2 regions of the Agrobacterium sp. 22-209-1 genome follow, and region 2 is predicted to be linked to the other one. Evidence: riboswitches for the same ligand, from Rfam matches in the RefSeq annotation. Region 2 holds a riboswitch; the other holds the start of a gene.
The links. A riboswitch is a leader RNA that binds a small molecule or an ion and turns the genes downstream of it on or off. The one in region 2 is predicted to bind thiamine pyrophosphate.

Region 1 (5,404 bases), 160 kb from region 2:
GGCAGTGACAGATGGTGAGATCGCGGTCTCCGAGGCACTGTCGCGCGGCGCGCATTCGCTGCTGCTGGTGGGCGCGCTTGGCGGCGCACGAAGCGACCATGCTCTGCAACACCTTCTTTATGCCGTAGCGCTTGCGGAGCGCGGTTTCGAGGTGACGCTGACCTCTGGTGAGGAAGAGGCGAGGCCGCTGCTTGCCGGTTCGCTCGCCATTGATCTGCCGCCCGCTTCGCTGTTTTCGGTTGCCGGATTTACCGCCCTTGAGGGGCTCGATATTGGCAATGTGCGTTATCCGTTGAAGGATTTCGCGCTTGCTTTTGGTTCCTCCCGCACTATTTCCAATGTCGCGAATGGCGGGCTCGTGCATTTCTCGCTGAAAAGCGGCAAAGCCATCGTGCTCGCCCGCCCTTATGACCTGACCGGAGCCTGACGCCTTGGCACCCCCAATTTTGAAACTCGATGACATCAAGCTGACCTTCGGCGTGACCCCGCTGCTCGACGGCGCCAATCTCCAGGTGGAACCGGGCGATCGTATCTGCCTTGTCGGGCGCAATGGTTCGGGCAAATCCACGCTGATGAAGATCGCCGCGGGTCTCGTCGAGGCGCAGTCGGGCGAGGTCTTCCGGCATCCGGCGGCCACCATCCGTTATCTGGAGCAGGCCCCGGATTTTGCCGGTTACGACACGGTTCAGGCCTATGCCGAAGCGGGGCTCGGCCCCGGTGACGATCACTATCGCGTCACCTATCTTCTCGAACATCTGGGCCTTACCGGACAGGAAAATCCGGAGAGCCTCTCAGGCGGCGAGGCGCGCCGCGCGGCACTTGCCCGCGTCATGGCGCCTGAGCCGGATATTTTGATGCTGGACGAGCCGACCAACCATCTCGATCTTCCCACCATCGAATGGCTTGAAAGCGAGCTGCAGCAGACGCGCAGTGCGCTGGTGCTGATCTCGCACGACCGGCGCTTTCTGGAGAAGGTCTCGACCTCGACCGTGTGGCTCGATCGTGGCCAGTCCCGCCGTCTCAATCGTGGCTTTGCCCATTTCGAGGAATGGCGCGACAAGGTTCTGGAAGAGGAAGAGCTGGAGCAGCACAAGCTCGGCAAGGCCATCGAGCGCGAAGAACACTGGATGCGTTATGGCGTGACCGCAAGGCGCAAGCGCAACATGCGCCGCGTCGGCGAGCTTCAGGCGATGCGTGCGGAATATCGCGGCCACAAGGGGCCGCAGGGCACGGTGCAGGCGACCGTTACCGAAGGGCGTGAATCCGGCAAACTGGTCATCGAGGCCGAGGCCATCACCAAGGCTTACGGCGAGCGCGTGATCGTCGCGCCCTTTTCGCTGCGCGTCCATCGCGGCGATTGCATCGGCTTCGTCGGCCCGAACGGCGCCGGTAAAACCACGCTTCTGAAGATGCTCACCGGCCAGCTGGAGCCCGATAGCGGCACGGTGAAGCTTGGCACCAATCTGGAGATTGCGACGCTCGACCAGAAGCGCGAGGATCTCAATCCCAACGATACGCTCGCGCATTATCTGACCGATGGCCGCGGCGAAAATCTGCTGGTTAACGGCGAATTGAAGCATGTGACGGGCTATATGAAGGACTTTCTGTTCCAGCCGGAACAGGCCCGCACGCCGATCCGCAACCTGTCCGGTGGCGAGCGCGCGCGCCTTATTCTGGCGCGCATTCTGGCACGGCCGACCAATCTTCTGATCCTCGACGAGCCGACCAACGATCTCGATATCGAAACACTCGATCTGCTGCAGGAAATCGTCGCCGGCTTCTCCGGCACGGTCATTCTCGTCAGCCACGACCGCGATTTTCTTGACCGTACCGTTACCTCCACCATCGCCCCTGTTAATCCCGACCAGCCTGACGGGCGCTGGATCGAATATGCCGGTGGCTATTCGGACATGATGGCGCAGCGCAAGGGGGCGTCGGACGAGAAGCGCAAGGCTGAGAAGCAGGAAAAGGCGAAAGCGGCATCTTCCGCCTCGGCTTCACAGGAGCCTGTAAAGGCGAAGGGCAAGCTTTCCTTCAAGCAGAAATTCGCGCTCGAAAATCTGCCTAAGGAGATGGAGAAGGCGCAAAGCGAAATCGCAAAACGCGAGCAGCGCATGGCCGATCCGGAACTTTTCACAAAAGATCCGGAGGCTTTCAACACGCTGGCGCAGGAAATGTCGAAGCTGCGCGACAAGCTGGAAGTCATGGAAGAAGAATGGCTGGAACTGGAGATGCTTCGCGAGGAACTGGAGGGCTGAAGGCATCAGTCCTTCCTTTGCCGGTCCTCCTTCGGCCTTTGACAGAAAAGCAGAATTGCCGTTCTATGCCGGCGTTCGCTTGGAGGAGTTGAAAAATGCGCATGATTTTTGTCAATCTGCCGGTCAAGAACATCGAGACGTCAAGAAACTTCTTTACTGCTCTCGGTTTCAGCTTCAACCCGGAATATTCAGATGACCACACACTCTGCATGATCGTGGAAGAGAATATCTTCGTGATGCTTCTGCAGGAGGGACGTTTCCGCGATTTCATCAACGGCGACATTGCTGATGCGACGCGAACCACCGAGGTTCTGACCTGTCTTTCCGCCGGAAGCAGGGAGGAAATCGACCGGATGATCGCCACGGCGCTCGCCTCCGGCGGTGGCAGCTGGAAGCCCGTGCAGGATCATGGCTTCATGTATGCCGGCAGCTTTCAGGACCCCGACGGACATGTCTGGGAACTGGTGCATATGACGGAACAGGGCTGACCTCGGCCATCTTGCCAATCAGGGACGGCGGGATTACACCATCATCTTGATCTAACGGGGTGTCTTTTGCGCTTTGGTGTAAAAGGCTGAGAGGCTTGCCAACCCGAAGAACCTGATCCGGTTCATACCGGCGGAGGGATTAGACGGCTTTAACGCAGACGGCTATTTCCCTATCGTTTTTTGAGGAGATACCCGTGCGCCGTCGTCTTTTCCTGAATTCCCTCGTTGCCGCCTCGCTGTTTCTGCCCGGTCTTGCCATTGCACAGGATAGACAGGAACTGACCGTCTACACCTATGAGAGTTTCGTTTCCGAATGGGGTCCCGGCCCCAAGGTGAAGGAGGCCTTCGAGAAGGTTTGTAATTGCACGGTCAATTTCGTCGGCGTGGCCGATGGCGTGGCGCTGCTCAATCGTCTGAAGCTTGAAGGGGCGGGGTCCAAGGCGGATGTCGTCGTCGGTCTCGACACCAATCTTGTCGCGGAAGCAAAACAGACCGGTCTGTTCGATGTCAGCGGCATCGATGCATCGGCGGCCAAAGTGCCGGGCGGTTATACGGACGATGTTTTCATTCCCTATGATTACGGTCATTTCGCTGTCATCTATGATACGCAGACGGTGAAAAGCCCGCCGACGAGCCTGAAAGACCTCGTGGAAGGCGACCCCTCGCAGAAAATCGTCATTCAGGATCCGCGCACCTCCACGCCGGGGCTCGGCCTGCTGCTATGGGTGAAATCGGTTTACGGCGACAAGGCCCCGGAGGCTTGGGAAAAGTTCAGGAAGCGCATTCTCACCGTCACGCCGGGCTGGTCGGAATCCTATGGCCTCTTCACCAAGGGTGAGGTGCCGATGGTGCTCTCCTACACCACCTCGCCCGCCTATCACATGGTCGCTGAAAAAACGGATCGTTATCAGGCCGCCGCCTTTTCCGAAGGACATTACATCCAGATCGAGGTTTCCGGTCTCCTCAAAAACGCGCCGCACAAGGAACTGGCAAAGCAGTTCCTCGCTTTCACGCTAACATCCGGTTTTCAGGATGCCATTCCGGAAAACAACTGGATGATGCCGGTCGCGGCGACCTCTAAGCCTTTGCAGGAGGCGTTTTCCAAACTCGTGGTGCCGCAGAAGACTTTCCTGATGGATCCGGAAGAGGTAGCGAGGAACCGCAAGGCATGGATCGATGAATGGCTTGCCGCCATGAGCATGAATTGAGGAAGGGGCACATCCGCGCATGATGCCGCGTCGCGATTACCGACGGTCGATCATTTTCGGAACGGCGGCTTTTGCTGCCGTTTTCCTGTTCATGGCGCTCGCGGTTGCGGCTCTCCTGTCTTTTGATGCCGGCGCGCCCGCTGCCGGCATCATGGATGCCTATACGCTGCGCATCCTGCGTTTCACGCTTTATCAGGCAACGCTCTCCACCCTTCTTTCCCTTTTTCTCGGCCTGCCGGTGGCACTGGCGCTTTGCCGTCGGCGCGAGTTTCCGGGAAGAATCTGGATCGTCAGACTGATGGCGGTGCCGATGGGTCTGCCTGTGATCGTCGGCGCTTTCGGTATCATCACCATCTGGGGCAGGCAGGGCGTTTTGAATTCGGCCCTTGTTTTTGCCGGGGCGGATGAGCCGTTCAGCATCTACGGTCTTTCCGGCATTCTTATTGCCCATGTGTTTTTCAATCTGCCGCTTTCGGTGCGGCTGATGCTGGCCGGGCTGGAGCGTATTCCGGGCGAATATTGGCGCATGGCGGCGAGCCTCGGTATGGGTCCGGTTTCGATTTTCCGTTTTATCGAATGGCCGGCGGTCGCGCGTCTCGTCCCCGGTATTGCCGGGCTTGTCTTCATGCTGTGCGCCACCAGCTTCACGCTCGTTCTTCTTTTGGGCGGCGGGCCGGCGGCAACGACGCTGGAGGTGGCGATCTATCAGGCGCTGCGGTTCGATTTCGATCCGCAGCGGGCGATTGCGCTTTCGGTTTTGCAGATTGCCCTCACCGCAATTCTGCTCGGCCTTCTTGCCTTTTTGCCGTCGCCCGAAGCGGAGATTCCCTCGCTTGGCCGTTCCCTTCGCCGTTTCGATGGAAAAGGCGTCGGCGCTCGCCTTTGGGATGGCGTGGCAATCGTGTTCGCTGTTCTGCTGATCGGCCTGCCGCTTGCCGCCATCGCTGTTTCGGGTTTGAGGGCCGATCTGCCGCGCCTTTTGTCCGCGCCGATTTTCCTGCGCGCGGCGGTGGCCAGTCTTGCAATTGCCGCACTGTCTGCAGCCCTTGTTGTGCTCTGCTGCATGGCGATCATCGGCGCGCGACAGGCGATAGGCTCCAGACGGCAGGCGGGGCAACCCCTGCGCTTCCTCTCCGCCATGCTGGGGGCGGGGTCTTCGCTGGTGCTTTTGGTGCCGCCTGTCGTATTGGGAAGCGGGTGGTTCCTGTTATTGCGGGTTTTCGGCGATGTCAGCTTCTATGCGCCGGTCCTCGTGGCGCTCATCAATATGCTGATGGCTTTGCCGCTTGCCATGCGGGTGCTGGAACCGGCTTTCACCAGTCATTTTTTGCGCACCGGCCGGCTTTCCGCCAGTCTCGGGCTTCAGGGCTTGACGCGGCTGCGGTTTGCCGATCTTCCGGTTCTGTGGCGGCCGCTGGCCATGGCGTTTTCCTTCGCCATGGCCCTGTCT
Region 2 (5,404 bases):
GCGACCCCCGTTCCCTTGACCAGAATGCGCATGCTATTCGGTATTCGCAGGCGTTGCGAGCGGCATATAGAGTTCACCGCCTTCCTTGAAGCGTGCCGCCATGGCCTCCAGTCCCTCCTTCTGCGCCTCGGCGCGGATATCGTGGGAAATCCGCATCGAGCAGAATTTCGGCCCGCACATGGAGCAGAAATGCGCGACCTTGTGCGCTTCCTTTGGCAACGTCTCGTCATGGAAGGAGCGCGCCGTATCCGGGTCCAGCGACAGGTTGAACTGGTCCTCCCAACGGAACTCGAACCGCGCGCGCGACAGCGCATCGTCCCGCACCTGTGCTGCCGGATGGCCCTTGGCGAGATCGGCGGCGTGGGCAGCGATCTTGTAGGTGATGACGCCGACCTTCACGTCGTTACGGTCAGGCAGGCCGAGATGTTCCTTGGGCGTGACGTAGCAGAGCATCGCCGTTCCGAACCAGCCGATCATCGCAGCACCGATGCCCGACGTGATGTGATCGTAACCGGGCGCAATATCGGTGGTGAGCGGCCCGAGCGTATAGAAGGGCGCCTCGCCGCAGGTCTTCAACTGCTTGTCCATGTTTTCCTTGATCTTGTGCATCGGCACATGGCCGGGGCCTTCGATCATCACCTGGCAATCCTTCGCCCAGGCGATCTGCGTCAACTCGCCGAGCGTCTCCAGCTCGGCAAACTGAGCCGCGTCATTGGCATCGGCAATCGACCCGGGACGCAGGCCATCACCAAGCGAGAAGGAGACGTCATAGGCGCGGCAAATGTCGCAAATCTCGTCGAAATGCTCATAAAGGAAACTTTCCTTGTGGTGATGCAGACACCACTTGGCCATGATCGAACCGCCGCGCGAAACGATGCCGGTGACGCGGTTGACGGTGAGCGGGATGTAATGCAGCCGCACGCCGGCATGGATGGTGAAATAATCCACGCCCTGTTCCGCCTGCTCGATCAGCGTGTCGCGGAACACTTCCCAGGTGAGGTCCTCGGCAATGCCGTTGACCTTCTCAAGCGCCTGATAAAGCGGCACCGTGCCGATCGGCACCGGCGAGTTGCGGATGATCCATTCGCGGATATTGTGGATGTTGCGGCCGGTCGACAGGTCCATGACGGTATCCGCACCCCAGCGGATGGCCCAAACCATCTTCTCCACCTCTTCAGCCATGGAGGAGGTGACGGCGGAATTGCCGATATTGGCGTTGATCTTGACGAGAAAATTGCGGCCGATGATCATCGGCTCAAGTTCCGGGTGGTTGATATTGGCCGGAATGATGGCGCGGCCCGACGCCACTTCCTGACGCACGAATTCCGCCGTGACATAATCAGGAATATGCGCGCCAAAGCTTTCGCCGTCACGCGCGAGCTTTTCTTTCACGGCCTCGCGCCCGAGATTTTCGCGGATGGCGATGAATTCCATTTCCGGCGTGATAATGCCCGCCCTGGCATAGGCAAGTTGCGTCACCGCCTTGCCCGCCGTCGCTTTCAGCGGCTGGTGACGCACACCGAATTCAGGCGTCAGGCGCTCGCCTGTGGCAAAGCCGTTATCCTCCGGCTTGACGTGTCGCCCCTCATAAGCCTCGACATCACCGCGGGCCACGACCCAGTCTTGACGCAGGCGCGGCAGACCCTTTTCAATCAAAACGGCATGGGCAGGATCGGTATAGGGGCCGGAAGAATCATAGACCGTCACCGGCGGTTCGCCGGCTGTGGGATGAACGGCGATCTCGCGCATCGGCACGCGGATATGGGGATGTAGAATGCCGGCTTTGTGGATTTTCGTGGAGGCGGCATGCGGCCCGGTGGTGACCGTAAGCGGGATAGTCTTGGCAGCGATATTCATCTTGAGGCTCCAAAGTTTGACAGTGGAGACCCAGTTCGAGCCGGAATGATGGAAAATACCGAATTGCCGAAACGCAACGTCATGCGCCCGCCCGACATCAGGTCTTTGCACCGTCCCTACGCCAGTATGAACTGGATCAGGTTCAACGGGTCACTGCGCATGAAAGCAGAATCTCAGCCCCTTGACGGGACACCCCTGGTGAATGGTCTCAGCAAAAAACACCGCCCGGCATTTGTCAAGGCCGACGATCCGTACTTGGCAAAGGTGCGGGAATGTCGCATGCTGCCGTTAGTTGTAATTAACCTAACGGTTTAGGCGAATATTATCGTTTGCGGCATAACGATAAGCACAAACCTACCTAATGTTGATTTCATTGGAGATACGTCGGAATGAATGCGACTATTCGTGAAATACTGGCAAAATTCGGCCAGCTTCCAACCCCCGTCGATACGATTGCAGACGAAGCCGATCTTTATGCAGCGGGCCTTTCTTCCTTTGCGTCGGTACAATTGATGCTCGGCATCGAAGAGGCATTCGACATCGAATTCCCCGACAATCTCCTGAACCGCAAATCCTTTGCGAGCATCAGGGCGATTGAAGACACCGTTAAGCTCATTCTGGATGGTAAAGAGGCAGCCTGATGAACGTCACCGTAGCGCCGCAGGATGAAACGCTGTCCGCGCGCGCGGGCCGTGTCGCGGCAATTGCCGCCAGACATGCGGATGCGGTAGATGTCACCGGCCGCTTTCCGCAGGAAGCTGTTGATGCGCTGCGACAGGAACGTCTGCTCGGCATTCAGGTCCCCTCTTCGCTGGGCGGCGAAAGCGCTTCCTTACAGGAAATCGCCGATATCTGCGCCCGGCTCGGGCAGGCATGTTCGGCAACCGCGATGATTTTCGCCATGCACCACATCAAGCTGTCAAGCCTTGTGGAACATGGCGTCGAGAGCAACTGGCATCCGGGCTTCATGCGTCGCGTTGCCAACGAACAGCTCCTGCTCGGCTCCGCCACCACGGAAGGCGGCATCGGCGGCAATCTGCGCAACTCCATCTGTGCGATCGAAGTCGAAGGCGATAGCTGCCGGCTGGAAAAGGATGCCACCGTCATTTCCTATGGCAGCAATGCCGATGCGATCCTCATCACCTCGCGCGCCCACAAGGATGCCGCGCCCGCCGACCAGGTGATGACCGTCTTCCTGAAAAATCAGTACACGCTCGAAAAGACCCATGTCTGGGATACGCTCGGCATGCGTGGCACCTGTTCGGACGGCTTCCTGTTCCGCGGCGAAGCGCCGGCGGCGCAGATATTCCCGAAACCCTTTGCCGAAATCGCCGCACAATCCATGCTTGCAAGCTCGCATCTCCTGTGGAGCGCCGTCTGGTACGGCATCGCGTCGGACGCCGTGCTGCGCGCCCAGTCTTTCGTCAGAGCCGCGGCGCGCAAATCGCCGGGCACCGCTCCTCCCGGCGCAATCCGCCTTGCTGAAGTTTCCACCAAGCTGCAGGTCGTGAAATCCAACATCATCGCCGGCATCAAGGCTTACGAGGACACCAAGAGCGACCCCGAAAAACTGATGTCGATGGCCTTTGCCGTCGCCATGAACAATGTGAAGATTTGCTCTTCCGAAACCATTCTCGAGATCATCGACCACGCCATGCTGGTCTGCGGCATCATGGGCTACAAGAACGGCACGCCCTATAGCCTCGGCCGGCACCTGCGCGACGCACACTCCGCCCGTCTGATGATTTCCAACGACCGCATTCTCGGCAATTCCGCCAATCTCCTGCTGGTTCACAAGCAGGACACCAGCCTCTTGGGATAAGACCATGGACATGCAAACATCGTTTCTCGATCGACTGTTCGAAGAAGGCCTGCTGATTGAAACCGGTGTGGACGGTCTTTATGGACGCAGCGGCCAGTTCGAGGATGTGATTGCCGCCTTCGAGCGGCTGATCGACCGCACCGGTGGCGCCGATGGCGCCGAAGCGATCCGCTTCCCGCCCGGCATCAACCGCGCCTATTTCGAAAAGAGCGGTTACATGAAGAGCTTCCCGCAGCTCGCCGGCACGGTCCATTCCTTTTGCGGCTGTGAACTCGACCATGTCAGCCTGCTGAAGACGATGGATGAGGGCGGCGACTGGACCAAGGACCAGAAAGCCACCGACATCGTGCTGACGCCGGCGGCCTGCTACCCGCTCTATCCGACGATCGCCAAACGTGGCGCCCTTCCCGCCGGCGGCGGTCTCTATGACATCCAGTCCTATTGCTTCCGCCATGAACCCTCAAAGGATCCGGCGCGCCAGCAGCTTTTCCGCATGCGTGAATATGTCTGCATGGGCACCGAGGCGAACGTCACCGAATTCCGCCAGACCTGGATGGATCGCGGCGTGGAAATGATGAAAGCGGTCGGGCTCGACGTCACCATCGATATCGCCAACGATCCCTTCTTCGGCCGCGCCGGAAAAATGCTCGCCAACAACCAGCGCGACCAGAACCTGAAATTCGAACTCTTGATCCCGGTCACATCGACGACGAACCCAACAGCCTGCATGAGTTTCAACTACCACCAGGATGCCTTCGGCCAGAAGTGGGGCCTGAACCTCGATAATGGCGATGTTGCCCATACCGCCTGCGTCGGTTTCGGCCTTGAGCGCATCGCGCTGGCGCTGTTTGCGCATCATGGTCTCGATGTGAAGAAATGGCCTGCGAAGGTCGTGGAAACGCTCTGGGGCTGATCATTCATGCGGCAGATTTTTCCCGGTCTCGATCCCCAAAATTATGTGCAGCATCCGCTCCATTCCTCCGAGAGAATGTGGCCGGAGACCAATTGCTACATCGATTTGTGGATCGAAGTGCTGGCCTCGAAGGGCCTGCCGCCAGAGGCCATGTTCGGTTTCACGCTGACGCAGGATTTCGAAGGCGACCAGTTCACCTTCTTCAAGGTGCCGCTGGAAGACCTCGAGGCGCTTTATGGCGTTCGCACCACCGAGCTTGCGATCTTCGACAGGGTGGAAAATCACATCGACGCGCAGCTCGCACGCGGCCGCATCTGCCTGATCGAGATGGACAGCTTCTATATGCCTGATACCCATGGGGTGGGCTATCGGAAAGAACATGGCAAGACCACCGTCGCCATCAACCGGCTCGACCTCGAAAACCGCGAACTCGACTATTTCCACAATGCCGGCTTCTTCCATCTTGCAGGCGAAGATTTTGACGGTCTGTTCCAGCATCATCTCGCCGAGACCGACCCACCCTTCCTGCCCTATACCGAATTTGCAAAATTCGCGGATAGCAACCCCTTGCCCGCACATATTCGCAAGACGGCCGAACGGCTCCTGAAGTTCCATTTTTCCAGACGGCCCTCCACCAATCCGGTCCGCGCTTTTGCCGGCGTTTTTCCGACGCAGGTGGAAAAGGTCGCCGACCGACCCTTCGGTTTTTTTCACAAATACGCGTTCAACACGCTGCGCCAGCTCGGCGCCAATTTCGAACTGGCGGCAAGCCACTTCGAATGGCTGGACGCGGACGGTTTTTCTGAAGCAAG

Region 1: linked by a shared signal. The riboswitch ahead of thiB (thiamine ABC transporter substrate binding subunit) and the one ahead of thiC (phosphomethylpyrimidine synthase ThiC) in region 2 are both predicted to bind thiamine pyrophosphate.

Annotation. Positions count from the first base shown of each region.
Region 1 covers NZ_JBNWCH010000005.1:195,051-200,454, forward strand. Annotated here, with positions in the region: gene ACQZ48_RS13875 (thiamine diphosphokinase) at 1-427, shown strand, start outside; gene ACQZ48_RS13880 (ABC-F family ATP-binding cassette domain-containing protein) at 432-2,258, shown strand; gene ACQZ48_RS13885 (VOC family protein) at 2,354-2,746, shown strand; TPP riboswitch at 2,792-2,902, shown strand; gene thiB (thiamine ABC transporter substrate binding subunit) at 2,941-3,954, shown strand; gene thiP (thiamine/thiamine pyrophosphate ABC transporter permease ThiP) at 3,974-5,404, shown strand, end outside.
Region 2 covers NZ_JBNWCH010000005.1:353,433-358,836, reverse strand. Annotated here, with positions in the region: gene thiO (glycine oxidase ThiO) at 1-32, opposite strand, end outside; gene thiC (phosphomethylpyrimidine synthase ThiC) at 34-1,857, opposite strand; TPP riboswitch at 1,953-2,064, opposite strand; gene ACQZ48_RS14605 (acyl carrier protein) at 2,247-2,498, shown strand; gene ACQZ48_RS14600 (acyl-CoA dehydrogenase family protein) at 2,498-3,679, shown strand; gene ACQZ48_RS14595 (amino acid--[acyl-carrier-protein] ligase) at 3,684-4,592, shown strand; gene ACQZ48_RS14590 (DUF1839 family protein) at 4,599-5,404, shown strand, end outside.